DNA from 3 places in the Rhizobium sp. Root1204 genome. Region 2 is predicted to be linked to each of the others. Evidence: riboswitches for the same ligand, from Rfam matches in the RefSeq annotation. Region 2 holds a riboswitch; each other region holds the start of a gene.
What was found. A riboswitch is a leader RNA that binds a small molecule or an ion and turns the genes downstream of it on or off. The one in region 2 is predicted to bind cobalamin.
Positions count from the first base shown of each region.

Region 1: another riboswitch for cobalamin. It lies ahead of ASC96_RS12855 (DUF1636 domain-containing protein); the one in region 2 lies ahead of ASC96_RS32325 (CbtB-domain containing protein).
Region 3: another riboswitch for cobalamin. It lies ahead of bluB (5,6-dimethylbenzimidazole synthase); the one in region 2 lies ahead of ASC96_RS32325 (CbtB-domain containing protein).

Region 1 is NZ_LMCZ01000011.1:18,262-28,188, forward strand. Features, by position in the region: gene ASC96_RS12815 (sugar-binding transcriptional regulator) at 1-888, opposite strand, end outside; gene ASC96_RS12820 (amino acid ABC transporter ATP-binding protein) at 1,346-2,110, opposite strand; gene ASC96_RS12825 (amino acid ABC transporter permease) at 2,107-2,766, opposite strand; gene ASC96_RS12830 (amino acid ABC transporter permease) at 2,780-3,427, opposite strand; gene ASC96_RS12835 (ABC transporter substrate-binding protein) at 3,509-4,291, opposite strand; gene ASC96_RS12840 (LysR family transcriptional regulator) at 4,428-5,387, shown strand; gene ASC96_RS12845 (acyl-CoA thioesterase) at 5,384-5,830, opposite strand; gene rpsU (30S ribosomal protein S21) at 6,130-6,363, opposite strand; cobalamin riboswitch at 6,997-7,212, shown strand; gene ASC96_RS12855 (DUF1636 domain-containing protein) at 7,321-7,728, shown strand; gene ASC96_RS12860 (ABC transporter ATP-binding protein) at 7,822-8,547, shown strand; gene ASC96_RS12865 (ABC transporter substrate-binding protein) at 8,564-9,526, shown strand; gene ASC96_RS12870 (iron ABC transporter permease) at 9,605-9,927, shown strand, end outside.
Region 2 is NZ_LMCZ01000043.1:54,561-64,487, forward strand. Features, by position in the region: gene ASC96_RS29675 (DUF1194 domain-containing protein) at 1-221, opposite strand, end outside; gene ASC96_RS29680 (glucoamylase family protein) at 376-1,665, shown strand; gene ASC96_RS29685 ((2Fe-2S)-binding protein) at 1,702-2,559, shown strand; gene ASC96_RS29690 (CbtA family protein) at 2,603-3,376, opposite strand; gene ASC96_RS32325 (CbtB-domain containing protein) at 3,566-3,742, opposite strand; cobalamin riboswitch at 3,789-4,059, opposite strand; gene ASC96_RS29695 (EAL domain-containing protein) at 4,324-6,090, shown strand; gene ASC96_RS29700 (LysR family transcriptional regulator) at 6,113-6,961, opposite strand; gene ASC96_RS29705 (FAD-dependent oxidoreductase) at 7,204-9,651, shown strand; gene ASC96_RS29710 (FAD-dependent oxidoreductase) at 9,648-9,927, shown strand, end outside.
Region 3 is NZ_LMCZ01000034.1:568,031-577,957, reverse strand. Features, by position in the region: gene ASC96_RS24080 (NAD+ synthase) at 1-370, shown strand, start outside; gene ASC96_RS24075 (TolB family protein) at 393-1,250, shown strand; gene ASC96_RS24070 (LacI family DNA-binding transcriptional regulator) at 1,397-2,425, opposite strand; gene ASC96_RS24065 (phytanoyl-CoA dioxygenase family protein) at 2,531-3,724, shown strand; gene ASC96_RS24060 (SDR family oxidoreductase) at 3,813-4,634, shown strand; cobalamin riboswitch at 4,677-4,890, shown strand; gene bluB (5,6-dimethylbenzimidazole synthase) at 4,934-5,626, shown strand; gene ASC96_RS24050 (DUF2865 domain-containing protein) at 5,627-6,712, opposite strand; gene ASC96_RS24045 (acyl-homoserine-lactone synthase) at 6,912-7,556, opposite strand; gene ASC96_RS24040 (LuxR family transcriptional regulator) at 7,728-8,462, opposite strand; gene ASC96_RS24035 (NADP-dependent malic enzyme) at 8,634-9,927, opposite strand, start outside.

The DNA.
Region 1 (9,927 bases), on a different contig from region 2:
GGCGAAGCCGCCTTTGATGGCCGCCACCAGCGGCTCGAACTTTCCGTCTTCCTGCACCACCATCATGCGCTTGCCGATCGCCCGGATGGAATCCAGATCAGCGGAAATACAGCGCCGGTTATAGGCACAGTCCAGCCATTGGCCAGCATGGTCGATGATCTGGCCGGCAATGACCCCGGCAGCGCCCGTTTCTCCCAGCGCGTGCATTTCTTCAGCTGTCAGCGCGCCGCATTTCACCAGATGACTATCATCCTCGATGCCACCCACGGAATAGAGTGCCAGCTGGCAGTCGGAAATTGTCGCCATCTGCTCGCGGATCACCGGTTCGGCACGCAGGGCAGCAGCCAATTGTTCAGAACTCAGTACAAGCGGCGCATAGACATTGATGCCCTCCGCATTCAGGCGCCGGGCTATTTCAGTAGTGCACTGGTCAGGCCGATAGGAGTACGGCGCTCCAAGATTTCCGCACAACTGGACGACAGTGACACCTTGCAGGTCGGCATAGGGCATGACATCGGCCAGATGGTAGACCGTTCGGCCCCAGGCGACCCCCACACGATCGCCCTTGTTGATCAGCTCCTGAAACACTGCGGCGGCAACCACAGGCATTTCCGCAGTTGGATCCATGGCCTGGCGGTCTTCCGGCACGATCCACACCGAGGTCAGGCCGAGTGCATCCTCCAGCTGCCGCGCCAAAATGTCGTCGGCAAACAGCTGTGTCGATGTTGCTATGTTGACGATGCCGGTTTCGCGGGCGCGCCGCAGATAGGTGGCGACGGACGCACGGGAAATATTCAGCCGCTGCGCCACTTCATCCTGTCGAAGGCCATGGGTATAGTAAAGCCACGCGGCCTTATGCAGGATCTGATCAGTGGACCGGATGGGCATCATATCTCCTTCAATCGCCGAATTAGACAATAGTCATCACTGTTGACAAAAGTCAAATAGAGCTTTGAAAGAAGCTATTTGGCATGGACCGTATCCGCCCGAGGCATCCATGCGCAGTGAAGCGAGGCGCTGTGAGTACGCAGTCAGCGAGCTGCGATAGATTGAAATCCTTTTGGAAGCAGCAGCGTCAGCAGATTAGCCCTGCTGTCTTGCAGTATCGCACGCCGGCTTCGGCATCGCGATTTTGAGATGTGCCGGGTAAACAGTCTGGGAGAGGATTTCAGGCCATAGCGGCGCTATTGGCAATATTTGCGCGGTAGCCGCCAAGGATGATGGGGCACTGGGGCGCATGCGTTCCTGCCGCAACAATGGCGGCGCGCGGATGACTGGCGGGCACTACTGCGCCGGCGTCAAACGTCATGCCGGAATTAGCTTCCGGCATGACGGATCGTATCATTTATGCCGCGAGATACTTCTTCAGGAAGGCCTTGGTACGGTCCTGTACCGGTGCGCGGAAAATCTCACTCGGCGGCCCTTCTTCGACGACGACGCCGCCATCCATGAACAGGACGCGATCAGCGACCTCGCCGGCAAAGCGCATTTCGTGGGTGACGATCAGCATGGTCATATGCTCGGCAGCGAGCTGCTTCATCACCGCATTGACCTCATCGACCAGTTCGGGGTCGAGCGCCGATGTCGCTTCGTCAAACAGCATCACCTTCGGCTGCATGGCGAGTGCCCGGGCGATCGCGACACGCTGCTTCTGTCCGCCGGACAGCCGTGACGGATAGGCATCGACCTTCTCCGCAAGCCCGACCTTCGACAACAGCTCCACAGCAAGCTCGCGGGCCGCATTCTTGGCCATGCCCTTGAGAATGACCGGCCCCATGGTGATGTTCTCCAGCACCGTCAGATGCGGAAACAGATTGAAGTGCTGGAACACCATGCCCATCTGCTGGCGCACCGCATTGATGTGCCGCTCGAACGCCGCTCCGCGCAGGGGTTGATTGACCTGCACACCATCAAGCCAGATCTCGCCGCCATTCAGCGTTTCGAGATGGTTGATGGAGCGCAGGAGCGTGCTTTTGCCGGAACCGCTCGGGCCGATAATGGCAACGATCTGGCCGCGTGTGACGGATAGATCGATCCCCTTGAGGACTTCCAGGGCGCCATAGGCCTTGCGGGCGCCCTTTACCTCGACCATGGGCCGCTGGACGGTCATCGGGATACCTCCACTTGTTTTTCGACCTGCCGCAAACCGGTTTCAAGGACGAGATTGAGTATGTAATAGAGTGCTGCCACCGTGATGTAGAACTCGAATGGCCGGAACGTTTCGCTGATGGCCAGCTGGGCCGAATGCACAAGTTCGGCAATGCCGATGATCGAAACCAGCGACGATTCCTTCAACAGCACGATCAGATTGTTACCGATCGAGGGCAGGGTGTTGCGCACCGCCTGCGGGATGACGACATAACGCAGCGTCTGGAACCGGCCAAAACCGATACTGCGCGCACCTTCCGTCTGCCCGGTATCAACCGCGACGATACCGGCGCGCATGACATCGGCATTGTAGACGGCAAAGTGAAGTCCAAGGCCAATGATGCCGGCAGCAAGCGCCGGCACGTTAAGGCCGATCTGCGCAAGGCCGAAATAGATCAGGAAGAGCTGCAAAAGCAGCGGCGTCCCCATGAACAGCCACATGAAGAAGCGGATCGGATAGGCAATCACCTTCGGTGCATAGAGCACAGCGACGGCGAAGAAGATGCCGAAGAAGAAGCTGATGATGGCTCCGCTGATGGTCAGTACCACCGTCCACCACACTCCCATGAGCAGGAGGTCGGTATAGGGCGTAACGACGCTGAAATCGAGACCTTGCATGTTGCCCTCTCCCTCAGTTGATGGCGTAGCGCCGGTCGAGGACATCGACCGCCCGCGCCACAACGTAGACGATGATCATGTAGAGCAGGGCGGCAATGCCGAAGATCTCGAACGGCTTGTAGGTGGAACCGATGAAACGCTGCGCCGTATAGGTGAGTTCGACGACCGAGATCGTCGAAACCAGCGCCGATCCCTTGATCAGGCCGACGGCGTTGACGCCAAGCGGCCGGATCATCAGGCGTGCCGCCTGTGGCAGGACAACAAGGCGCAGCGTCTGCAACCGGCTGAAGCCGATGGTGCGCGAGGCCTCCACCTGGCCCCGATCGACGCCGATAATGCCGCCGCGAATGGATTCGGCCATGTAGGCGCCGATGTTCAACCCCAGTCCGATGACACCGGCGGCAAAAGGATCGAGATTGATGCCGATCTGTGGACCGCCGAAATAAAGAACGAACAGCTGGATCAGGCAGGGTGTGCCGCGAAACACGCTGACATAGAGACTGCCGATTGCCCGCAGCACAAACGAACCCGACATCTTCGCCGAAGCGATAATGGCTGCGACCACAAGGCCAAGCAGCAACGACAGCACCGATATCTGCACGGTGACCCAAGCGGCTTCCACGAAAAACGGGAAGACGCGCAGCATCAGCGGGAAATCCATGGGAAAAACTCCGGAAAAGGCCTGCGAACGGCATTTGGCCGGCTTATTTCAGCCGGCCAAATGGTCTTGGCTATCGATCGATCAGCGGATGTCGCTGCCAACCCATTCCATGGCGATCTTCTCGTAGGATCCATCCGCCATCATCTCGTCCAATGCCTTCTGCATCGCAGCCTTCAGCTCCGGATTGTTCTTGCGGATGGCAATGCCGATGGCGACGCTGCCACCTTCAATATCAGGCGTTTCCAGGCGGCGGACTTTTTCGCCGGTTTCCTTGACGGCAACCATCACCGGGATGTTATCGACGACGATGGCATCGACGCGGCCAGCCTTCAGTTCGAGCAGCAGTTCCGGCAGGCCCTTGTAGGTGCGCACGTCCCAGCCGCCCTGTTCGCGAGCCCATTTCTCATGTGTTTCGCCGAGCGTGACGCCGAGTGTCTTGCCCTTCAGTTCGTCCAGCTTCTGCACGGTCGATGCTTCGCTGACGAAGACCGCCCGGCCGGCGTGGTAGTAGGGACCGACGAAATCGACGACCTTTTCGCGTTCCGGCGTGATGGTCATCGAGCCGACGACGGTGTCGAACTTGTTGGCAAGCAGGCCGGCGATGATCCCGTCCCAGGCGGTCGTCACGAGCGTGCCCTTGACGCCGACGCGTTCGGCGATCGCCGTTCCGATCGAGGCATCAAAGCCGACGACTTCGTTCTTCTCGTTGACAAAATTGAACGGAGGATACTGGCCGGACATGGCGATGCGGATCTCACCGGAGGACTTGATCGCCTCCAGATCGTCGGCGCTGGCCGTAAAAGCGGTAAAGCTGGCAGCAAGGGCCAGGGTGGCGGCCACGAGGCCTGAAATGAGTGTCTTCATGTTACTGTTTTCCTCTGGATGAAAGCGCATTCTCTGTCGCTTGGGTACGCGTGGACGCGCCTTCCGGATTTGATGATTGCTTTAGTTCTATTATTGCGCAAATAGATAATGGAAATAGAAGGCATAGATTTCAGGAATGATACCATCGCGATCTGAACGGCTGGTCTGGGAACTGGACTGGAACCTGCTACGGACCTTCGTGGTGATTGCAGAAGTGAAGAGCATTACCCGTGCCGCCGAGCAGCTCAACCTCAAGCAACCGAGTGTCAGCAATGCGCTGCGCCGCCTGGAAGACCGGGTCGGCCGCCGGCTGGTCGAGCGCGACGCCACCCGCTTCGAACTGACGGATGTCGGCCAACTGCTCTATGAGCAGAGCATCGAGGTCTTCGGTACGATTTCACAGTTGCCTCAACTGGTGCGCGGCGTCGGCGATGACGTGACCGGCCATGTCACGATCGCCGTCGCCAGCCATGTCATTTCGCCGATCTTCGACAAGGCGCTGACGGCATTTCATCGCAGTCACCCACGTGCCACGCTGACCATCTCGGTCGCGACCAGCGGCGAGGTAACGCGGCAGGTCCGTGAAAAGCGAGCGTCCCTTGGGCTATGCCTTGTCAGCAACCGCGATGCCGCCCTCGATTACACGATGGTCTACCGGGAATTCTTCGGCTTTTTCTGCGGGCCGGATCATCGCTTCTTCGGCCAGGGGGACTTGACGCTCGCAGACCTGAAAGGCGAACCGTCCGTCTCGTTCCACACCGACAATATCGCTGATGTGCTGAGGCCCGTGGCACTTCTGCGCAGCGAGGCGAAGCTCGCCACCAATGTTGTTGGCGTGTCGTCAAGCCTCGAGGAGGTGCGCCGCATGATCATCGCGGGGCTCGGGATCGGGCCGTTGCCGCTTCATGTCGCCCGACGCGATGTCGCGGACGGCGTGCTGTGGCGGCTGCCACCCTACGAGACACCACCGGCAATCGATGTCTTTCTGCTGGTGAACCCGGAAAAGATCATCAACCGCGCCGAAAAGGCGCTGATCACCGGCATCCAGACCGCAATCGCCGAAACACCTCTCGATCAACGGATTTATGGCGCTTAGCCCGCGCTATTTTCGTTGGCTGCGGCGTCCGTCTGAAGCGCCTCTGCACGTGCCCGCATCTCCGCGTCGAGCCCAACGGCAACCCGCGCGGTAAGGTCAAACCGGACGCTGACCGTTCTATTGATCGCGTGGACGACGCCATCCAGCGAACCGGACATGACCTGCTCGAACGTCACCGAACTGCGGCCGGTCTTGATCACACGCGAGCGGATCGTCAGCAGGGCGCCGGCCTTGGTCTCGTGCTTGTATTCCACCTCGGACCGGACATCGGCCCAGCCGCGGCTGGCATCGGCAAGACTGTCAGCGCCAGTAATATGACCGAGGAGCTGGAAACTGGCATCATCGAACATCGCCGCATAATGGCGAACGTTCATATGCCCCATGATGTCGCACATCCACGGATGCGCCACGCCGACATAGGTAACAAGCGATTGACCGGACATGATTTCCCCCGACAGGCACCGAAACGGAGCCGCTTGTGCTGCCCGCAGGCCAGAGATTTAGCGGAACGGGGGAACGCGCGCAACGCGGCTAATCCGACCCAAAAATGTCTCAAAGGAATTTGCACGGAATCAGATCACGCTCTCGCCGGTGGCAAGCCACTACCTTTCGCCCTCGAGCCCTCACAGCAGGCAGGCGACAAAGCTGCGCATCTATGTAATGGAAGCAACGAAACGAGGCGCGCCCGGTATCCGGACGCGCCTTGGACTTAAAGTCCCAATCTCGTCAGAAGCTACCGCTGTTAGCGGGTTGGCTTCTTCTTCGGTGCCGGCAGCAGGCCTTCGCGCTGAAGCTGCTTGCGCGCATTCTTGCGCTGGCGGCTGATGGCTTCAGCCTTCTGGCGCGCCTTTTTGACGGACGGCTTTTCGTATGCTTCCCGCATACGCATTTCACGGAATACGCCTTCGCGCTGAAGCTTCTTCTTCAACACTCGGAGAGCCTGATCGACGTTGTTGTCGCGAACCAATACTTGCATGTGAATCTTTCAAAGTCTGATGTTCACTAGAGATGGCAGGGGCAGTAGAGCAATTTACGAACCAAATCCAGAGCGTAAGGCAAAATTTCTCACATTATCTGCCTAGTCTTTTGTTCAGACCCTCAAATTTTAGCAGGAACCCCTTCATCAATCTGGCGGTTTTCCGCCAAGAACGCTGAAAACCAAGCTGCAACAGCCCGCGACCAAAGCCGCGATTCATCCGTCTTCGGCGTCCATCTTCATTTTCGCTGCAGCCATCATTGGCCATAGGTAATGGTAATCGCCCGTCCAATTGTCGCTAGCCACACAACAAGAGCAAAGATTGCGATACTGCGTTCCGGGTGACCGGCGGGATTGAAAAGGTTCATTGGACGCTCCAACACAGATGATGAAGTCTGATTATGCTCAACCTGCCGGATCCGGCAGTTACCGCAGGAACATCGCATTGCCACCACCCAGGCCGGGAGTATTCCGGCAGCGCTCCAGACACGGCAAATCCGACACGCGAGAAGAACCAGCCGGTTCACCCGGCGATAGCGACACTTGACACTGAATATGTTATTAAATAACATTACTGCCGCAACAAGGCTATTGGAAGATCGGTATCCGGCGTTGCCTGGCTGGTGGAATCGTGCGAGATGTCGAGCTGATGGTGCTGCTTCCAGGTGACCTTGGAGCGGCTGAAAAGGGAACACGGTGAGGACGACCCATCAGGGGCCAAAACCGTGGCTGCCCCCGCAACTGTAAGCGGAGAGTGCATTCACAACATCCCACTGGCCAAGCGCCGGGAAGGGGTGGATGCGCATCGACCCGCGAGCCAGGAGACCTGCCATCATCGATGATCAACTGCAACGGACGGGGTGTTCCGATGGAAAAAATCTGGCTTGAGAGCAACGTTTCAGCGCGTTTGCGATTTTTTGCCATGTGGACTCCGGATGTCGCCACCGGGGAAAAGACATGGCGCATCATCCACAGCACATCATAACCGTCTGCACCGATTGCCGGATCACCGGCGCCGCGTGCCGCCCGGGACTGGAACTGCTTGCCCGCCTCAATGACAGCCTGTCGCGCATGGGTGTTGCCAGCGGCTCCGATTTTTCCATCGAGGGCACCGTTTGCATGGCCGGTTGCCGGCGTCCCTGCACGATCGCGTTCCAGGCGAGCGGCAAGGCGACCTATCTGTTTGGCGACATCGCGCCGGACACCGATATCGCAGCACTGGTGGATTTCGCCGTAATCTATGCCGGACGGCCGGATGGCGTGACACGCGAGGCCGAACGTCCCCGCGGCCTTGGCGGCAAGACCATTGCCCGAATCCCGGCGGCCTTGCTCGTCTCGGAACATCCCGGAGAGCGCATTCAATGAAACCGTGGTTCCGGGGGGCAATCCATGAGCTGTGACGGCAGGGGCGCAAGCCTCAACGTTTTGGGCCTCAGCTGGGGTCCAAATACGAATCTGATGCTTGTTCGCGATGTCAGTTTTTCACTGGAAGCTGGCGACCGACTTGCCATCGTCGGGCCGAATGGTGCGGGCAAGACGTCGCTGTTGCGCTGCCTCTATCGCGGCGTGGCGCCACTGGAAGGCCGGACCGAAATCGATGGCGAGGACATTCGCACGCTTTCAGCCCGGGCAGTCGCCCGCCGCGTTGCCGTCGTGCTTCAGGAAATGCCGGCGGATTTCCCTTTCACCGTGTTCGATGTGGTGATGATGGGCCGTATTCCGCGGCGCCAAGGGCTGACAGGCTGGCGAGACGAGGATCGTGCACAGGTCGTGCACTGCCTAGAGCATCTCGAGCTCGCCATTATGGCCAAGCGCCAGTTCTCGACGCTATCGGGCGGCGAGAAGCAGCGGGTGCTGGTGGCCAGGGCGCTGGCGCAGGAGCCGGATATCATCATCCTTGATGAGCCAACCAACCATCTCGATATCCGCCACCAGCTGGAAATTCTTCATCTGCTGGCCGGGCTGAAACTGACCATCGTCACCACGCTGCACGATATCAATCTGGCCAGCACGTTCGCTACCCATGTGGCGCTGATGCGCGACGGCCGGATGGTCGGCTTCGGCCGGCCGGACGAGGTACTGACGCCACACGCGATTTCGGACACCTTCGGCGTCACTGCCCTTGCTCATCCCGTAGAGGGCAACATCGCAGCGCGTTTTTCATTTTCCCTCAAGACCGCCTGAACCGAAAGGACCAACCATGCCCTCTTTCCGCCTGCTCGCCTCCGCTGCGGGTTTTCTCGCCACGACACTCATCGCCATGCCGGCATTTGCCTATCCGGTCACCGTCAAGAGCTGCAACCGCGAGATCACCTTCGATGCCGCGCCGAAGCGGGCAATTTCCCACGACGTCAATCTCACCGAGATGATGCTGGCTCTGCAACTGCAAGACCATATGGTTGGCTATACCGGGATATCCGGCTGGAAAACGCTGGACGAGAAGCTGCGCGAAGGCGTCAAAGCGCTCCCCGAGCTGGCGGAAAAATATCCAACCAAGGAAGTCCTGCTCAATGCCGACGCCGATTTCTTTTTCGCCGGCTGGAACTACGGCATGAAAGCCGGTGGCGAGGTGACGCCCGAAACACTCGATCCGTTCAAGATCAAGGTCTATGAACTGACGGAATCCTGCATTCACATCATGGCGAAGGCCAAGCCGACGATGAACGACATGTTTGTCGATATTCTCAATCTCGGCGCAATCTTCGGCGTCGACGACAGGGCGAAAGCCCTCGTCGCAAGCTACGAAAAAGGGCTTGCCGACATCAAGAACCGGATTGGCGAGGTCAAGCAACCCGTGCGCGTCTTTGTCTATGATTCCGGCACCGGAAAACCGTTTACATCCGGACGTTTCGGTATTCCAACCGCGATGATCGAGGCGGCCGGGGGCATCAATATCATGGAAGACGTGGAGAAAAGCTGGACCGAAGTGTCCTGGGAACCGGTAATCGAGCGCAATCCGCAAGCGATCGTCATCGTCAATTACGGCGACGTGAGCGCCGAGCAGAAGATCGCCTTCATGAAGGAAAATCCCGCCTTCAAAAGCCTTGATGCCGTCAAGAATGACCGTTTCGTCGTGCTCGACTATGTCGAAGCCACACCCGGCCCGCGCAACATCGATGCGATCGGCCGCCTCGCTGACGCATTTCATCCCCGCAACATGTAGCCTCCGCGGCCCCTAAACACCCGGCCGGGTGGGCTGATCTGCCCGGCCTTTGCTTTCTGCGGACAAGATGGACCTGACATGACCAGTGGCCGACTTCTTCTGATTGTGACCGTACCGGCAATACTGATCGGCCTTTGTATCACGGCAGGTGTCTCTCTGGGCGCTGCTCCCATTTCGTTCGTCACCGTCTGGTCCATCGTTGTCAACAAGCTGGCCCCGGGCCTGATCGAGGTCACATGGTCGGCAGGCCGCGATAGTATCGTGTGGGATGTCCGCTTTCCGCGCGTCATTCTGGCTGCATTGGTGGGTGCGGGTCTTGCCGTCGTCGGCGCCGTGTTGCAGGCTGTCACACGCAATCCGCTCGCCGACCCGCATCTGCTCGGGGTTTCCTCCGGCGGCGC
Region 2 (9,927 bases):
GCGATGCGGCCGTTGAGGCCGGCCGTGACCGCATTGATGAAGTCTGGATGACGCAGGGCTTCGACATATCCCAAGCGCTGCACCTGTGCCTCTTCAATGTCCATCGATCCCGACATATCGACGGCGAGCACCAGCGCGACATCGACCGGGACTGCATCAGCGACCGGTGTGGCAATCGGCGCGCTCGAAATCGTGAGAAACATCGCAAGTGTTGTGAACATCCAGTCATCCAATCGCTGCTAAGGATCGTATGAAACTAAAATGTAACACAGATCGTAGGTGAGGCGACCGTTCCGGATGCGGGCGTCTTCAACAATCGGTGATTTGTACTGACTGCCATTTTAGTGAATTTCGATCGACTGGAGTAAGCCTGCAATGCTTCTGAAAAACGAAACCGACACGGTCATTCTCGACCGGTTGCAGCAAGCGGCGTTCGGATACTTTCTAGAGTTCGTCAATCCCGAAAACGGCTTGATTGCAGATACCTCGCTGCCCGGCGCTCCGTCGAGCATCGCTGCGACCGGTTTTGGCCTTTCTGCCTATCCTACCGGCGTCGAGAGAGGCTGGATGAGCCGTCAGGACGCTGCGGCAAGAACACTGGTGACATTGAGGTTCTTTGCCGAAAGCCCGCAAAGCCGCAACAAGGACGCCACCGGCTACAAGGGGCTCTACTACCACTTTCTCGATATGAAGACCGGTCTGCGGACATGGCGCAGCGAGCTTTCGCTGATCGACAGCGCGCTTCTGATCGCCGGCATGATCACGGCGGCGGCTTATTTTAATCAGGACAATGAGGTCGAGACAGAGATCCGGTCGCAGGTCGATATGCTCTACGCCCGGGCAAACTGGGCCTGGGCGCTGGACGGAGAGGGGGCTTTGTGGCTCGGATGGAAGCCCCGGACAGGCTTTCTGCCCTATCGCTGGGAATCCTACAGCGAGGCGATCATCCTCTATGCGCTTGCTCTGGCTTCGCCATCCTATCCGATCGGCAAGGAAAGCTATGATGCTTTTGCCAGCAAATTCGATTGGATGACGGTGAAGAACAAGCCGTTCCTCTACGCCGGACCTCTGTTCATCCACCTGTTTTCACATGCATGGATCGATTTCCGTGGCATCCAGGATGAGGCTGTGGCAGCGCACGGCACGGATTATTTTGAAAATACCCGCCGGGCGATCGCCGTCCAGCGGGACTATGCGAGCACCAATCCGGGCGGTTTTACCGGCTACGGTGCCGACGCATGGGGGCTGACATCCTGCGATGGCCCCTTACGCCCCCGCCGGCTGCAGGATGGTCGGCGCCAGCAGTTTGCCGGTTATGCCGCGCGCGGAGCGCCGCTCGGGCCGGACGATGGCACGATCGCGCCCTGGGCGCCGCTCGCATGTCTGCCGTTCGAGCCACAGGCCGCGATGTCGGCGACACGGCATATCCTGTCGAGCTATCCCGACGTTATCGACACAGGGCGTTTTATCGGCAGTTTCAACCCGAGCGTTCCGGGCAAGACGGCGGAAGGTTGGCTCAACGACCGTAGCGTTGGCCTTGATCAGGGGTTGCTGGTGATGATGATCGAGAACCATCGCAGTGGTCTTTACTGGAACATGCTGCGCGAAACGCCGGTTATCCGGCGTGGCCTCCGGCGGGCAGGCTTTTCCGGCGGCTGGCTTTAAGCTAAACCGGCTGCCAGGTGATAACAGGCGGCCCCATTGAGCGAGAACCGGGTTTCAAGCAGCTTTCGACCGGATGATGTGCGGCACGCAAAAGCCGCCATAGCCTGGCAGGCGGAGCATTTTCCGCAGGTAGCTGTGTCCCTGGGGCGGGAGGGCGGCGATTTTCTGCCGGTCAATGAGGCATGGCATCTCGGTGGCGATATGGTCGAGCGCCTGCTGGACTACCAGAATTGTTTTGCTGCCGGCATGGACGACCGCGTCAGAGGCGCCCATCTAATTTCCTTCTACAGCCACCATCTCGGCATCGCGGCAGCAGCTGTCTATTTACAGACGGGGCTGGTGCCCAATCTGCATCCGGATCGCCTTGCGTTCCGGTTCGAACCTGTCGTTCAGCATGGCAGGGGGACGCCTTCGGACACTTATCCCTCCGGTATCAGCCGCCTTCATTTTCGTTTCCGGAGCTTTGCACGCGGGGATGATTGGGTGGCAGCATTTCATGGTGGCTTCGTCGAGAGCTTCAATCCGGTGATCGGCTTGCTGCAAGGCCGCACTGGCCTATCCCCCGTCGCGCAGTGGCGGCTGGTGGGTGACGGCATTGCGGGGGCTTTTCTGGAGATCGGTGCCGCCTTGGGCGAAGCGGATCGCGCAATGGCCGCAGCGCTTGCCATCATCAAGAGGGCCGGTTCACCGGTATTTTCCGAGACGGCGCACTACGCCAAGGTCGGCGCTGTTTGCGATGGCATCCCCGTCGAGCGAATCTTCCGGCTGCGAAGCGGCTGCTGTCTCTACTATCGAACAGAGGGTGGGGATTTTTGCGATGTCTGCGTGCTTCTCGATGACGAGACACAAAAAAGCCGCCTGCAGGCCCTTGTCGAGCGCACAGGCGGCCTTTGATGTACTTGCGGCGCAAGCAATGCTAGCGCCGCAACGATAGGGCTTAAGCCGATTTCAGAAACCGGTCGTTCAGGTATCCCGAAATCACGCCGAGCACGATCCAGAACGCCAGTGTCGTTGCCAAGGCGGCGACCGCGAATTCCGCGCCGAGAACTGCGGGTACCGGGCTCGAGATGTCCGTCGGCTGTGGCGCTCCATAGACGTGCGGAGCGGCGATCAGGACAAGGCCGATGATCTTGGCCAGGATCTCACCGCGCAACACGACAAGATAGAGGCCGGCGACGGAGAGAACGATCGCTGCGATCCACCAGGTCTGCCGGTCGTGGAGATCAGCGGCAGGGAAGCCCGGCAATTCCGGCGGCAGGCCGATGGCGGGCAAGAGATGGATAGCCAGCCAGCCGCAGGCGCCCCAGAGAGCGCCGTTGCGCAGCGTGATGGGGTAATTGAAGGCGAGGCTGGCGCCCGCAAGCAGCAGGCCAAATCCGGCGCCGGCCACCAGATTGGCAAGCAATGTGCCGGAGAACCGGCTCATGCCGAACATGATGCCGCCTTCGTCTTCGTGCTCGCCTTCATGGGCGTAGGCGGGTGTGATGGGTGAGAGTGCCGACAGCATTTCGCCGATCAACGAGGAGCGGTCGAGAGAAGAGTGCTGCTGCTGGCCTTCGGTTGCGGCCGGTGGTTCGGCGGCAGGTTCCTTGACTTCATATTCCTCGGCATGAAGGATGAGCGGGACCACCCGCAACTCCTGCGCCGCCGTCATGAAGACGCCCGCGATCAATCCAGCCACCAATGCGGCCAGAAGCGTTTTGACAATCATTTGATACCCCCAAAATCAAGCGGAGCAGATCGATCTTTAGTGCTCAACGCTTGCTGTGTTTGAATTCCCACGGCAAAGCCCGCCCGATGCCGGAGCATGGGCGCAATCCACGGCCGCGTGATTTCCAAAATGAAACCCGCGATCCCCTATCGATAGAGTGTGGAAAGGCTGAGCTTCCCACTGCCTATATCAATGGCAGGGGAAACCGTAGGAGTGGCGGACGTCATGCGCGGTGTCGTGCAGCACGGCGGAATTGGCAAGGCCGGCACCGAAAACCAGGAAGCCGCCGATCAACAGGGCGAGAATAGCCGTGGTGATACGGTCATTGAGAGAAAGCGGGACGCTTGAAACTGTAGTCGTAGCCATGACAACCTCCGTGATGGCGCGTGGGAAATATCCCACCAATTGGGCACCATGCCCTTCATCAACCGGCAGGTTTCCTGGCTCGCGGCGTCAGGCACTTTCGTGCCAAGGAGCTTGTCTCACCTTCCCGCGGCAGAGGCAAAACGCCCATCGCCGCAGTGGCTTTTACCGGCTGAACGTACCGGAATGACAACCTCTGACCGCTCTACAGTCGCGGGGTCGGCCGTGATAAAGATGCCCAGAATGGGTCCACCCGTCACGTTCCCATTTACTCCCCGAAAGCGCCTCGCTCCCAGGGAACCAATTGATCTGCTGATGATTATGCCGTCACCCCGGTCATGTCAATTCGGCGCTGCGACCAACAATGGCGCATTGCGGCTCTTGATTTTTCCGCGCAGTGTCTAAATTTGATATGTAATACAGTACGAGATGCGCCTAAGTTGCAACTGGGTTTCTTTGAAGAAGCACTTAATGGTTGTTTGTTTAAAAAGTACTCTTTTTGCTCATGGAACAATAGTTCTTTAGGAACCTTGGTGTAGAATGCGGAGGCGCTGATACGCGAAGCATCCTCTGCAGAGAAAACCATGAAGGCGGCGAGGTCCGAACAGGAATTCCAGAATATTCTTCGCCGTTTGGGAATTGCGCTTGACGCTTCTCAGATCGGCGTGTGGGAGCACGACACACAGAAAGACGAAGTCGTCTGGGATTTGCAGATGCACCGGCTCTACGCAACCGGCAAGACGCAAAGGCGCGTCAAGGCGGAGGTCTGGACGAATGCGATCCATCCCGATGATTTTGCCCAGGCCCAGGCCGATTTCGACCGGGCGATTGCAGCCAAGGATGCCTATTCTTCGGAATACCGGATCATTTTGCCGGACGGTGAAACCCGATACTTGCGTTCACGCGCCTATTGCTTCGAGGAAGACGGCCATATCACCCTTATCGGCGCCGAATGGGATGTGACGGCGGATGTGCTGCTCAATCGCGAACTGCGACGGCAAAAGGCGATCGCCGAGGCGCGGGCCGTTGCCCTTGAAGCGAGCCGCGAGCGGATCGCATATGCAGCCGAACATGATTATCTAACAGGACTTCCCAATCGACGCTTCTTTGACAGGCGATTGGCGGAGCTTGCGGGGGAGGCCGGACCGGAAAAGCTGGCGATCCTGCATATCGGTCTAGACCGGTTCAAGCAGATCAACGACACTGCCGGCCATACGACGGGAGACAATGTCCTGATATCCTGTGCCAGGCGGATTGAAGCCAGTGTGCCTGAGAACGCATTCATTGCCCGCGTCAGCGGTGATGAATTTGCGGTTTTGATCGCAAATTTCGTCTCGCTGGATGACCTCAAAATCCGTGCAGAGCGGCTGGCGCAGCAGTTGAAGCAGTCGGTCTGGCATAATGAGGAGGTCTTGCGCACCGGTGGGTCGATCGGTGTCGCGGCTGCCAGTGGCCGCAATATTGGCAGCCTGCTGGCACAGTCGGATATTGCCCTGCATCGTGCCAAGAAGCTCGGTCGGGGACGGGTCGAGGTGTATTCGGCTCAGATGAAGGCACAACTCAATGCCGAGCAGCGCGTTGGCAGGCAGTTCGCTCATGGTTTGGAAAAAGGGGAGTTCATTCCCTATTATCAGGCTCAGGTCGATGCGCGGACCCGGCGCATCGTCGGGATGGAGGTTCTGGCACGCTGGCGCCATCCGAAACGCGGATTGATCCTGCCGGGCGAATTCATCAAGGTTGCTGGCAGTCTCGGCCGGCTGGACGATCTCGATGCTGCGATCTTGAAGGCGGCGTTGAAGGACCGTCAGGCCTGGATGGGGCAGGGAGTGCATGTTCCGCGCATTGCGGTGAATGTCTCGGCTGCCCGCCTGTCGGATCCGCTTTTGATCGACGAATTGAAACGCCTGGATGTCCGACCGGATATGCTGTCATTCGAATTGCTGGAAACCATTTTTCTCGACGACAGCGAAGATGACGTGTTTTCCAACGTCGCAGGCCTGAAGGCCATGGGTATCGACATCGAGATCGATGATTTCGGATCCGGTCATGCGTCGATCATCGGGTTGGTAAAGCTGAAACCGCGGCGGATGAAGATCGATCGTCAACTGGTTTTGCCGACCACCACATCGCGCGAACAGAAGCGCCTGTTGCGCTCGATCATCGACATCGCCAAAGCGCTCAATATCGAGGTCATTGCCGAGGGCGTCGAGACGCTGGAACACGCCAAGTTGTTGACGCGCCTTGGATGCGATGTGCTGCAAGGTTATGCGATCGCCTATCCGCTTCCGGCCGCAGATATGCTGGCCAGGTTGAACGAGGATCAGCAGTTGGTTCTGCTCACTCAGCACTGACCGCATATGCCGCTTGTGGCTGCTATCGTTCCAGAAGATCCTGCATGGCGCTGATGATGCGGCGGTGCTGGTGGGCGTGGCGAGTGCGGATGCTGGTGGCGGCGTAGACAGCTTGCTGTATCGGAGGGGCGTCTGCGATGGGGAAAGCGGCGCCTTCGCCTTCGAGCCTCAGCGCCGTGCTGCTCGTCACATAGGCTGCCCCTCCCAGCGTCTTCAGCAGGCCGGTAATGGCGATATTCTGGCCTGACGCCAGCGGAGCGGATGAAAGCTGCGGCAGGGCCAGCCGATGCGCACGGTCGAACGCCGGAGAGTAGACGGCCTGGATATAGGTTTCCGGTAACAATTCGCCGACCGTTCGCGTCGCGGTGCCGACCAGCATGTAGGTCATTTCGCCGATCCGCTCATAGTGAAGATCGGGCAGGTAATGCGGCGTATAAAGGATGGCGAGATCGAGATCGCCGGCTGCCAGATCGCGGTTCATCTGGTTGGAGTAATCGGCCTCCATATAGATCGAGGTCGTCGGCAGGTCGGCCCGGACGGCTGATAGCCATTTTCCGGCAAAGGCTTCGGCGAGATCATGCTGGATGCCGAGCCGCATCGAGCGCTCGTAGGTACCGGCGTTTTCCACCGCGCGGGTTGCCTCGTGCCATTGATGCTGCAGCGCCTTGGCATGGTCGAGGAAACGCAGGCCGGAGGCAGTCGGCGCAGTTCCTCCTTTGTTGCGCGTGAAAAGCTTGCGGTTGAACTGTGCTTCGAGCGCCTTGACCCGATGGGACACGGTGGATTGCGTGATGTTCAGCCGTTCCGCCGTGCGATTGAAACTGCGGGTTTCCATCAGGTCGAGGAAGGTTTCGATAAGGTCGATCTGCATGGGTGTGTCCGGTGTCTCCCAATTTTGCCCCTCACCCTATCCCTCTCCCCGCAAGCGGGGAGAGGGGACGACGGAGGTGGCCGCCTGTCCCTTCTCCCCGTTTACGGGGAGAAGGTGGCCGATAGGCCGGATGAGGGCTTCTAGTTCAATCTAATCGAATTCTTCGATCAATAAAGCCCGTTCTGACGGCTTGATGCAAATGTTGTTCATGGCCAAAACTTCCCCCAAACAAGGGAACAGCCATGTCGAATTTGCCGTCTTATGCACGCGTCGTGATCATCGGGGGAGGTGCGGTCGGTGCGTCCGCTCTCTATCATCTGGCCAAGGCCGGGTGGACGGACTGCGTGCTTCTGGAAAAGAACGAGCTGACGGCCGGTTCGACATGGCATGCGGCGGGCAACGTGCCGACATTTTCGTCCTCCTGGTCGATCATGAACATGCAGCGCTATTCGGCCTCGCTCTACCGCGAACTGGGCGCGCTGGTCGATTATCCGATGAATTACCATGTCACCGGCTCGATCCGGCTTGGTCATTCCAAGGAGCGGCTGCAGGAGTTCAAGCGCGTCGTCGGCATGGGGCGCTATCAGGGCATGGATCTCGACATCCTCTCGCCGGATCAGATCAGGTCGAAATACCCCTTCGTCGAAACCCATGACCTGACCGGCGCGCTCTACGATCCCTATGACGGCGACATCGACCCGGCGCAGCTGACGCAGGCGCTGGCCAAGGGCGCGCGCGACATGGGCGCGAAAATCTTGCGCTTCTGTCCCGCCACCGGCGCGCGCCGGGAAAATGACGAGTGGATCATTTCCACGCCGCAGGGCGAAATCCGCTGCGAATACGTCGTCAATGCCGCCGGTTACTACGCCCGCGAGGTCGGAAAATGGTTCGGCCGCGACGTGCCGATGATGGTCATGAGCCATCAGTACATGCTGTTCGAGGAAATTCCGGAACTGGCCGCCTGGTCGAAGGAAGCAGGGCACAAGCTGCCGTTGCTGCGCGATGTCGATAGCTCCTATTACCTGCGCCAGGAAAAGACCGGGATGAATCTCGGTCCCTATGAGAAAAACTGCAAGGCGCACTGGATCACGCCGGACGATCCGATGCCGGAGGATTTTTCGTTCCAGCTTTTCCCTGACGATCTGGAACGCTTGGAATGGTATCTGAACGACGCCGTCGAGCGTGTGCCGATCCTCGGCACTGCCGGTCTGTCCCGGATGATCAATGGGCCGATCCCCTACGCGCCGGACGGCAACCCGCTGATTGGCCCGATGCCGGGCGTGCCGAATGCGTTCGAGGCCTGCGTCTTTACCTTCGGCATTTGCCAGGCAGGCGGTGCGGGCAAGGTACTGGCCGAATGGGTAACGGAAGGGCAGACGGAATGGGACATGTGGTCCTGCGACCCGCGCCGGTTCACCAGTTTTACCGATCAGGATTATTGCATCGCCAAGGGCATGGAAATCTATGGCCATGAATATGCCATGCATTTCCCGAAGCACGCCTGGCCGGCGGGCCGCAACAAGAAGCTGTCGCCGATCCACGGCCGGATTGCGGCCCTTGGCGCACAGTTCAAACCCTATAACGGCTGGGAGCGGGCCAACTGGTACGCCAAGCCGGGGGATGACCTCTCGGAAGAAGCCACGCAGACCTGGAACCGGGCGGGGCCTTGGCAGAAACGCATCGAGGAGGAATGCCTCGCCGTCACCAACGCTGCCGGCATTCTCGATCTTCCTGGTTTCTCCCGCTACCGCCTGAAGGGCGAGGGTGCCCGCGACTGGCTGCTTGGCCTGACTACAGGCAAGGTGCCGAAGCCTGGCCGTATTGGTCTCGCCTATTTCTCCGACGACAAGGGCCGGATCGTCACCGAAATGTCAGTCATGGCACTGGAGGAGGATTTCTTCTTCCTGATCACGGCGGCAACGGCGCAGTGGCACGATTTCGAATGGTTGAAAAAACACCTGCCACAGGATGCGGCGTTTACGCTGGACGATGTCACGGAGAGCTTTACCTGCCAGATACTCTCCGGACCGAAGTCGCGGGACATCTTGGCTGAGGTCTGTGATGCGGATCTTGCGAAGGGTTGGTTGACGCATCAGTCGGTACAGATCGCCGGGCGCTGGTGCCAGCTGGTGCGCGTCTCCTTCGCCGGCGAACTCGGCTGGGAAATACACACTAAGATCGATGACACGGCCACCATCTTTGACGCGGTCTGGGCTGCGGGACAAAAGCACGGCCTGAAACCCTTTGGCATGGAAGCGCTGGACTCGCTTCGGATCGAGAAGGGATATCGCGCCTGGAAAGGCGATCTTTCAACCGATTACACCATTCTGCAGGGTGGATTGGAGCGTTTCGTTGATTGGGCCAAGCCCGGATTCAAGGGCAAGGCGGCGCTGGAGCATGAGAAACAGCAGGGTGTGACCAAACGCTTCGTCACGCTGATCGTGGACGCTGGCGATTGCGACGCGCCGTATATGTCGACGCTCTGGCATGGCGGCAAGGTGGTCGGCGAAACCACGTCCGGAAACTGGGGCTACCGGATCGGCAAATCGGTGGCACTTGGCATGCTGCGCGCCGATCTGGCTCAGCCTGGAACCGAGGTCGAGGTCGAAATCTACGGGGACCGCTTCACGGCAATCGTCCAGGCCGATGAGCCGCTGTTTGATCCCAAGAATGAAAGACTGCGCGCATGAGCAAGCCTATCCCCCAAAAGGCCCGCGTGGTCATCATCGGCGGCGGTGTGTCGGGCTGTTCGGTCGCCTATCATCTGGCGAAACTCGGCTGGACTGACGTTGTGCTTCTCGAGCGCAAGCAGCTGACTTCCGGCACGACCTGGCATGCGGCCGGACTGATCGGCCAGCTGCGCGCCAGCCAAAACATGACCCGGCTCGCCAAATATTCGGCCGATCTCTACACCAAGCTGGAGGCCGAAACCGGTATCGGCACCGGCATGCGCCAGTGCGGCTCGA
Region 3 (9,927 bases), on a different contig from region 2:
CTACGGGCTGTCGCGCTGGCGCAACACGACGGTGCCGCCCGGTGCGCTCGGTCCGTCAGGCGAAGTAATCCCGAAGAACATTATTGACAAGGCACCGTCGGCCGAGCTTCGCCCGAACCAGACGGACCAGGATTCGCTGCCCCCCTATCCGGTGCTTGACGATATCCTCGAATGCCTGGTCGAGAAGGAAATGGGGACCGAGGAGATCGTCGCGCGCGGTCATGACGAGGCGACGGTGCACCGGATCGAGCACCTGCTCTACATCGCCGAATACAAGCGTCGCCAATCGGCCCCGGGCGTGAAGATTACCAAGAAGAACTTTGGCCGCGACCGTCGCTATCCAATCACCAACCGGTTCCGCGACCGGTAGACTTGCAACTGGAGACGACGGCATGCGCAGTTCGGTCGAAATCTACACGGTCGCCACAGGCGAAACCCGCATCGTCTGGCAGACGGAACAGCTGGTGGAGGCACCGAACTGGTCGCCGGACGGGCAGTCGCTGGTGATCAATGGCGACGGCCTGTTATACCGCCTGCCATTGCCGGGCGGCGAGCCGCGTTTGATCGATACGGGCTTTGCTCGCACGTGCAACAACGACCATGGCATCTCGCCTGATGGCAGGACCATCGTCATCAGCGACAAGACCGAGTATGGCGCATCAACGATTTATACGCTTCCGGCCGATGGCGGACTGCCCAAGCAGGTGACGCAGAACCGGCCGTCCTACTGGCATGGCTGGTCGCCGGACGGAAGGACGCTGGCCTATTGCGGCATCCGCGGTCAGGTCTTCGATATCTACACCATCCCCGTGAACGGCGGCGAGGAAACGCGGCTGACCTTCGGCGAGGGGCGTAACGATGGCCCGGACTACAGCCCGGACGGCGAATGGATCTATTTCAATTCCAGCCGTACAGGCCGGATGCAGATCTGGCGTGTCCGCCCGGATGGTTCGGATGTGACCCGTATTACCGACAGCGAGTATGGCGACTGGTTTCCGCATCCGTCTCCCGACGGCAAGCACCTGCTGGTCATCTCCTATGACGGGGATGTCTTCGATCATCCGCGCGATCTCGATGTGCGGTTGCGGCTGATGGACCCGGATGGCGGCAATGCCCGAACCCTGTTTGCGCTGTTTGGCGGGCAGGGCACCATCAACGTTCCCAACTGGTCGCCGGATGGCCGGGAATTCGCCTTCGTGCGCTACCAGCCGGCCACGGGCAATGATCGGATTGCCAACCAAGTTCGTTGAACGAAGCGTCCGACTGAAAGACAGTTGTTGTGCGTCGTCGGCGGCCTTTCAGGGGTGATTTCCGGTCGAGCGTAGGGAGATGGCGCGTGAAACCGTATCCTGGCTGACTTGGTGATGTATCCCGAACACCGGCCAGGCGGCGTAGTTCATCGAAGCGATAACGGGATGTTGTAGGGCGTGATGACTTCCACCGCGGAGAGGCGCGCGATACCCGGTGCGGCCAAGGCACCGCGGCGGCTCATGATCGCCCTAAACACGGTGCGCACATCGGCCTTCAGATCGTGATGCAGGACGAAATGGATTTTACCCATCCGGAGAAGATCGAGATTCCCGGCATCGAGATCGTGTGCCACGAATATCGCACACGTTCGCTCGGCCGCGGCAAAGGCAGCCACCACGGCGCGATTGCCGCCGCCGATTGAATAGACGGCGTTGATGCCCGGATTGTTTGAAAGGGCGGCCGCAGCTAAAGCCCCGGTTGGATCATCGCGGCCAAGACCCTCGCTGATTTCGACGATACCAATTGATGGATAGCGGTTACGCAATATGCGTCGAAAGCCGATTTCCCGCTCTTCTTCCCCACGGAAACGGCTACTCGACAGGGTCGCCAGTACCGTTGCCGGCTGACCGGCAAAGCGTTCGCCGATCAGGTAGGCGGCGGTTTCGCCGGCTGCCCTGTTGTCCGCTCCGGCATAAGCCGTGCGGGGTGCATTGGGCAGGTCGGTGACCAGCGTCACAACGGGAATGCCGGATTGTTCGAGGCGCGTGACGGCGGAACTGATCTCGGGGACATCCGGCGCCTTCAGGACGACGCCATCGGTGCCACGCAGGCGCACCCGGTCAAGCAGTTGGACGATCTCCTGCGGCCGCATCGATTCGGCGAAATGGAAACGGGAGCGGAAGATTGTCGGCAGAAATGTCAGGCTCTCGCTTTCGAAGGCATCGCGCACGGTATCGGTGAAGCGGTCTGGCGCTTCCATGATGATGTCGATGGCAAATTTGCGGCCCTGTATTTCGATTCCGGCCTGCTGTTTTTCCAGTTCGCGGATGGCGGCGTGGACACGCAGTTCCGTCTGTTTGCGTACGCCGGGGCGATTGTTGAGAACGCGGTCGACGGTGGCGATGCTGAGGCCTGCCTGAAAAGCGATGTCCTTGACCAGAAATTCGTGGGCCATCGTGGGTCCGTTCTGATGGTTTTTTGAGGTGTTTCTGCTCTATATCAGCTTTTCCCTCCGCGTATAGTGCGGTCATCGACAGACATCCGGCGGGAGGAAAACGGGATGAAGACCGACAATATTCTAAAACAGCGAGCTGACCGGGTCTGGCTGACGGAAGCTGCCTGCGATCTTGAGGATTTTCGCGCTGAGGTGGAGTGCACGACATCGCTTGCCGACTATCCGCATGCGGCGGCCGTCGAGAAGAATGTTCTGATTTATGACAGCGCAAATGTGCTGAAGGCGGCTCAGACCGGCGAAGGACGCCGGGCGGTGCTGGCTGAAATCTGCGAAGCCTTTGCGACCGGGCCGGGCGTCGTCGTGCTGAAGCGGGCATTCGAGGATACGGCTGTCATCGATGCGGCGAGCGGCATTTTCGACGATATCATCAATGAACAGCACCGGACCAATAGCGGTGGCGGCGACCATTTTGCCAAGCCGGGCGCCAATGACCGCATCTGGAATTCACTTGAAAAGCACTGCCTGCGTGATCCGCGTAATTTCGCCGCCTACTATGGCAATGCCCTGATCGCGCTGGTCAGCGAAGCCTGGCTCGGACCGAGCTATCAGATGACGGCGCAGGTCAACCGGGTCAATCCGGGCGGGGCAGCGCAATCGGCGCACCGGGATTACCATCTTGGTTTTCAGACCTCATCCGTCATCGAGCAGTTTCCGGCACATGTCCATCGCCTGTCGCCGGTCCTGACGCTGCAGGGGGCGGTTGCTCATTGCGACATGCCGCTGGAAAGCGGACCGACCTTGTTCCTTCCTTATAGCCAAACCTATGTTCCGGGCTATCTGGCGCTGAAACGTCAGGAGTTTCGCGATTATTTCGATCGCCACCATGTGCAGTTGCCGCTGTCGAAGGGCGACCTGGTCTTCTTCAATCCGGCCCTTTTCCATGCTGCGGGCACCAATCGTTCCGAGGGTATCAAGCGGGTGGCAAACCTCCTGCAAGTGTCCTCGGCGTTTGGACGCGCGATGGAAACGGTCAACCGGGAGCGCATGAGTGCCGTTCTCTATCCAGCCTTGAAGGCAATGCTTACCGATGGCCGTTTGACTTCTGCGGAAGCCGCTTGTGCGATTGCGTCCTGCGCCGAAGGATATTCCTTCCCGACCAATCTCGACCGGGATCCGCCAGTCGGCGGGCTTGCGCCGAAAACGCAGGCGCAGTTGATGCACGAAGCGCTTTCGGGTGGCTGGGAGGAAGCCGCATTTGCAGCGGCGCTTGCGGCTCAGTCGGAGAAGAAGCTCAGCTAACGGAAATATTCCTTGCAATTTGAACTCCTGCCCGAATGCCGGGCGGGAGTTTTTTGGCATCAGCGATATCGAAAATGGAGGAAAAACAATGAGCAATGACTATGGCCGTCTCGACGGCAAGATCGCGATCGTCACCGGTGGCACGCAAGGGCTAGGCGCCACGATCGCAACGCTGTTTGCCGCGCGCGGCGCCGCAGGCATCGTTATCTGCGGCCGCAATGCCGCCAAGGGCGAAGCCAAGGCCGCCGAGATCGGCAAGGCGACCGGCACCAAGGTCGTCTACGTACAGGCCGATCTGGAACAGGTGGAGGATGCGCGCAAGGTGATAGACGCCTGCGACAAGGCGTTTGGCCGTGTCGATGCGCTGGTCAATGCGGCTGCGATTACCGATCGTGGTACGATCCTCGACACCAGCCCGGAACTGTTCGACCGGATGTTCGCCGTCAATGTGCGTGCGCCGTTCTTCCTGATGCAGGAAGCGATCAACGTCATGCGCCGGGAAAAGATCGAGGGGACCATCGTCAATATCGGCTCGATGTCGGCCAAGGCCGGCCAGCCGTTCATTGCGGCCTATTGTGCTTCCAAGGGGGCATTGGAAACCCTGACGAAGAACACCGCCTATGCTTTGCTGCGCAACCGGATCCGGGTCAACGGCCTGAACATCGGCTGGATGGCCTCGGAAGGCGAGGATCGCATCCAGCGCGAATTTCATGGCGCCGCCAGCGACTGGCTGGAAAAGGCAGCGGCAAGCCAGCCTTTCGGCCGTCTGGTCGATCCGGCCGAAGTGGCGCGTGCCTGCGCCTATCTGTCGTCGAGGGAGTCCGGCTTGATGACCGGTTCGGTGATCTGCTTCGATCAGTCGATCTGGGGCGCCTATGACGGTTCGCCGCATCCGGTCGCTGCGATGTAAGGAGATCAGGCGGGCCATCTTGCATTTGGCGGCCCGCCATGCCCATATCGGTCCTGCTCAGGTGCCCGTGAAAACGGGAGAATCGGGAACCCGGTGAAAGTCCGGGACGTGCCCAACGCTGTGACGGGGACGATTTTGCATTGATGAATTTCTGAATTCTTTCAGAATTCTGCCACTGGATTTTCATGTGATCCGGGAAGGCGGCAAAATCGGTTGATCCGCAGTCAGAAGACCGGCCTGACGAGATAGACCAGCCCCGCGCGGACGGCGGGAGGTTTCGCATTGTTGGGGATCAAACGATGCAAGCTGAACCGCAAGACCGCCTTGTGAGGGCGGACGCATTTTCACCGGACGAGCGCGCCGCCGTCTACCGCGCCATCGAAACCCGCCGCGACGTGCGCGATCAATTCCTGCCCGCACCTTTGCCGGATGATGTCATAGCGCGGCTTCTTGCCGCCGCCCACAGCGCACCCTCCGTCGGCTTCATGCAGCCGTGGAATTTCATCGTCGTTCGCGACGAGGAGAGGCGGGCGCGTGTCTTTGAGGCTTTTCAGCGGGCCAATGAAGAGGCAGCGCTGATGTTTGAGGGCGAGACGCGGGACAAATACCGGTCGCTGAAGCTGGAGGGCATCCGCAAGGCGCCCGTCAGCATCTGTGTCACCTGTGATCCGGCGCGTGCGGGCAAGGTCGTCCTCGGCCGGACGCACAATCCGCGCATGGATGCGTTTTCCACCGTCTGTGCGGTGCAGAACCTGTGGCTTGCGGCGCGGGCCGAAGGTGTCGGCGTCGGCTGGGTCAGCATTTTTCACGAGCGCGAAATCAAGGATGTGCTTGGTATTCCCGATCATATCGAGATCATCGCCTGGCTGTGCCTTGGTTATGTCGATACGCTCTATGCCGAACCGGAACTGGCCGTCAAAGGCTGGCGCCAGCGTTTGCCGCTTGAAGATCTGGTGTTCGCGGATGCGTGGGGCATCAGGCCGGATGATTGATCAATTGGTCTGCTGCGGCTGGTATCCGGGGCCTGCCGGATGCCTCAGGTCGATCGAGGTTTCCTGCGACGGCAGATAGCTTGGGCCGACGACGCGGACCTTGTTGTCCTGAGGATTGTATGGCCTGTCCGCGACGGCGCTTTTCACTTCGACCGGGTCCGCCTTCTTGCGGGTGAGAATCTCAAGGACGCCCTTGCCGTTGTCGTGCGTGCTTTGTTGCGTCGCCGTGCGTCCGGCTGGAGAGCAGCCGCATTGACCGGGCTGGCTGAGGTCCCGGGTCTTGTAGGCGAAAGCCGAGGGCAGGTCGGCATAGGGTTCGCCGGTGGCGGCGGAGACCATCTGGTTTGTCTCTTCTGTCGCCATCGCATGATAATAGAGCGCCGTTTCTGTCCCGGGGCAGCGCCGTTGGCAGGTTTCGGCATCGCGCTGGAAATCGGCCGGCGATGAGTTCGACGAGATTGGGAAGAATGCCCCATCGCAGGTTCTTACGCACATGGTGCGCAAGCTGCCGGGATATTCTGCGCTCGGGCCAAATCCGTCTTCCGGCGTGGCGAAGCCGGCGTTGCCGTACGGATCCGAATACCCCTCGCTGATCGGCGGCAGGTCATTGAGGATATTGCGGTGGGTTTCCGGTTCTTCGACCGCGGCACTGAGGACGTCACTCTCCTCCTCGTTGCAGCGATTGGCGGCAAGCGCGGCGTTAATACGCCGCCGGGCAATATCGCTATCGTTGCCGTCCAGCAGGCTTTGCCGGCGGGCTTTCAGGGTTTCCAGATCCATTTGCATCTGTGAAATTTCGCTGCTCAGGCTTTGGCAGACCTCTTCATTCGGGCCGCCGACAATGATGACGCTGCCCGTGCTGCATCCCATGCGCCTCAGATCACTGCGTGCCTGCCGCAGGTCCAGATTCTGGCGGGATATCGCCCCTGTATAGTCGCGCAGATTGGCATTGGAGGCGACGATCTTCGGCAGGCCGGCAAGATGGGCATTCAGGCGTTCACACACCGCCGAGGCGTCGGCCGTGGCCGTCATGACCAGAAGAAGCGGAACTGCTCGCGCCGCAAGGGATATGGAACGGAAGATCACGTGTTTCTCTCGCCTGAGCATACCGGCACCGCGCCGGGTGCGAAGGAACATCCCGCGCACTCTGACTTTGCCCTTATCATACCGTCATTCGACGGGGCTGCAACGCACTCCGCATAGCAGCGTTAACGGGCGGCGGGAGAAACATGCCGGGCGAGGCGGGAGAGCCACAATCGGCCGAACTCCCGCCAGGCTGGATAGTTTAAGCAGCCCTGGCCATTTCAAGCGACATCGGCCGCTCCAGCACGGAACCGGCGATTTCGGCGACCGCCTTCATCCTGTCCAGAAGGCCGGCTGTGACTTCCCAGGCAACGGCGACAGCATAGACGGAGCCGATCCGCTGTGGCTCGCCAATCCGTTCACCGGGGCATCCCATCCGCCGGAACATCCGCTCCAGAAAAACGTCGGTGACTGTGACGATATGGCTGAGACCGGACGACAGCCCAAGCTCGCCGACGCCACACATCAGTTCGGCGGCGGCGATGGTTACCTGGTTGGAACCGCGATCCTGCGAGATGGCCGGATCGATGCAGAAGCGGCTGGATTCCCAGACGGACGCGCTGCGCACCTGTGGGTTGTCGCCAAGCAGGATCGGAAACGTATCATCCAGCATGTTCGGCCCAAGCGTCGGCAGGAGGCGCAGCGAGCCGCGCAATTTGCCTGTTTCATCCGAGTAAGACAGCACATAGAGCGGATTGACGTCGTCGTAATTGTCGATTTCCCAGTTGCCGCGGACCGACACATCCCATTTCAGCAAGTCGTGAAAGACACGCTTTCGCAACTGGAACATGGCGTCGATAGCGTCCGGATGTTGCTTGCCGGTGTTGCGGTTGAAAATCCTGATCATCGTTTGCTCCTGTGTATGAATGCGGAGAGCAAATGCTGTCAGGTATCGGCGGCGGGCATAACTGTCGGTAGTGACAGGTTTCTAATGCACGCCGATATGCAATGGACTCGGACGTCCGGAAGGACGTCCGAGTCCATTGCATTCACGGGAGAGAAGGGGAGCGGGAAATGATCAAAAGGCCGGGATGAGATCGCGCCGGACGGCTTGCGCGACCGCCTGGGTATTGGAAACGACGTTCAGCTTGCGCCGGGCATTGGTCATGAAGAAGCGGACGGTGCGTTCTGAAATGCCCAGGATCGTGCCGATCTCCCAATAGCTTTTACCCGCGGCGGCCCAGCTGAGCACTTCGGTTTCCCGATGGGTCAGTGTCTTGGCGCAGTCCGTAAGCTCTATTCTGCTGTCGCTTTCCAGCAGAGACGCGTGGAAAAGATTGGCGAGCAATTGGAAATCACGCAGATGGCAACGCCGGTAGGCAGGCCATTCGTCGGACGGAACATCAGCCTGGATTGCCAGGAAAGCCAGCCGCCGAGTGGGGGTCGCGAGAGGCAGGGTGATGCCGTCGAGACCAAGGCCGAGTTGTGTCGCTGCGGAAAAAAGCGGCTCGCTATCGGGATGAAGTTTGCGGGCCGTCGCCCAATCCACCGGCCTGACGCCACCCAAGGTCATGCGCAGGATCGGATCGATGCGCTGATAGCGCTTGTCAACATAGGTTGTGAGACTGCGTGCGCTGAAAGTGTGGTGCAGCCTGTGGATAACAAAACCCGCGGTCAGGATGTCGACGTCGAGATAAAGCAGATTTGCGATACTGAAAGTGCTGCGCATCAGGTCGAAAAACCGTTTTGGTTCAACGATTTCCTCGTTTTCCATAATGTCCAGCAGGTCAAAGAATGCCTGTTGGTCAGCCATGCTGCAAAACCCTGTTATTTGATGGGGGCAGCATGATAACGGTTTAAGTCTTTGTCTAGTGCAATCTTTGGTTATCCGTGTGTTTTTACAAATCTAAACTATAAGCTGTAATTAAAATCACTTTTATATTTGGATTGAGCCGGCTGTGAGCCGGCTCAATCTATACTTCTACTAGGCGGGGTATGAGGCTTCCACAACCGCCAGTGCGGCCATGTTGACGACGCCGCGCGACGTTACCGATGGCGACAGGATATGTGCAGGCAGGGCCGTTCCGAGCAAAATCGGTCCGACATGCAGGCTGTCGGTCATCGTCTTGACGACGCCCAGCGTGATGTTGGCGGCATCGAGGTTCGGGAAGACCAGCAGGTTGGCTTCACCCGCCAGTGTGCTGTTGGGCATGACGCGGCGGCGCAAGGCTTCCGAAATGGCGGAATCGCCGTGCATTTCACCGTCAGCTTCGAGATCGGGCGCGAGTTCGCGGACGATCTGCATGGCCTTGCGCATCTTGAAGGCGCTTTCCGAATCCCGCGAGCCGAAATTCGAATGCGAAACCAACGCTGCGCGCGGGGTAATGCCGAAGCGGCGAATTTCCTGGGCGGCCATCACCGTCTTCTGGGCGATTTCCTCTGCCGTCGGATCGAAGGTCACGTAGGTGTCGGTGAGGAAGGTGGCACCGCGCTGCGAGATCAGCAGGCTGAGGGCCGAGAAATCCAGCACACCCTCGCGCTTGCCGATGATCTGGGAGACAGCCCGAAGATGGGCGCTGTAGCGGCCTTCGACGCCGCAGATCAGCGCATCGGCTTCGCCGCGCCGGACGGCAAGCGCGCCGATCACGGTCTGGTTGGTACGAACGATTGTCCGGGCTGCTTCCGGAATGACGCCGAGACGGCCGACAAGCGCAAAATAGTCGTCGACATAATCGCGGAACCGCGGATCGCCTTCCGGATTGACCACTTCAAAATCGACGTCCGGCCGGATGCGCAGGCCGTAGCGCTTCAGGCGCGTCTCGATGATATTCGGACGGCCGATCAGGATCGGGCGGGCTGTGCCGTCCTCCAGCAGTACCTGGGCGGCCCGCAGGACGCGCTCGTCCTCGCCTTCGGAAAAGATCACCCGGTTTTTCTGGGCATTCTTTGCGGCGGCAAAGATCGGCTTCATGATGAAGCCGGAGCGGAAGACGAAGCGGTTCAGCTGGTCGAAATAGGCATCGAAATCGGTGATCGGCCGGTTGGCGACGCCGCTATCGGCAGCTGCCTTGGCAACAGCCGGTGCGATGCGCAGGATCAGCCGCTGGTCGAACGGCGAGGGGATCAGGTAGTCCGGGCCGAAGACCGGCGTTTCGCCGGAATAGGCGCGAGCTGCGACGTCAGACGGCTCTTCACGGGCAAGCGCTGCGATGGCGCGCACCGCCGCCATCTTCATGTCCTCATTGATCGTGCGGGCGCCGCAATCAAGCGCTCCGCGG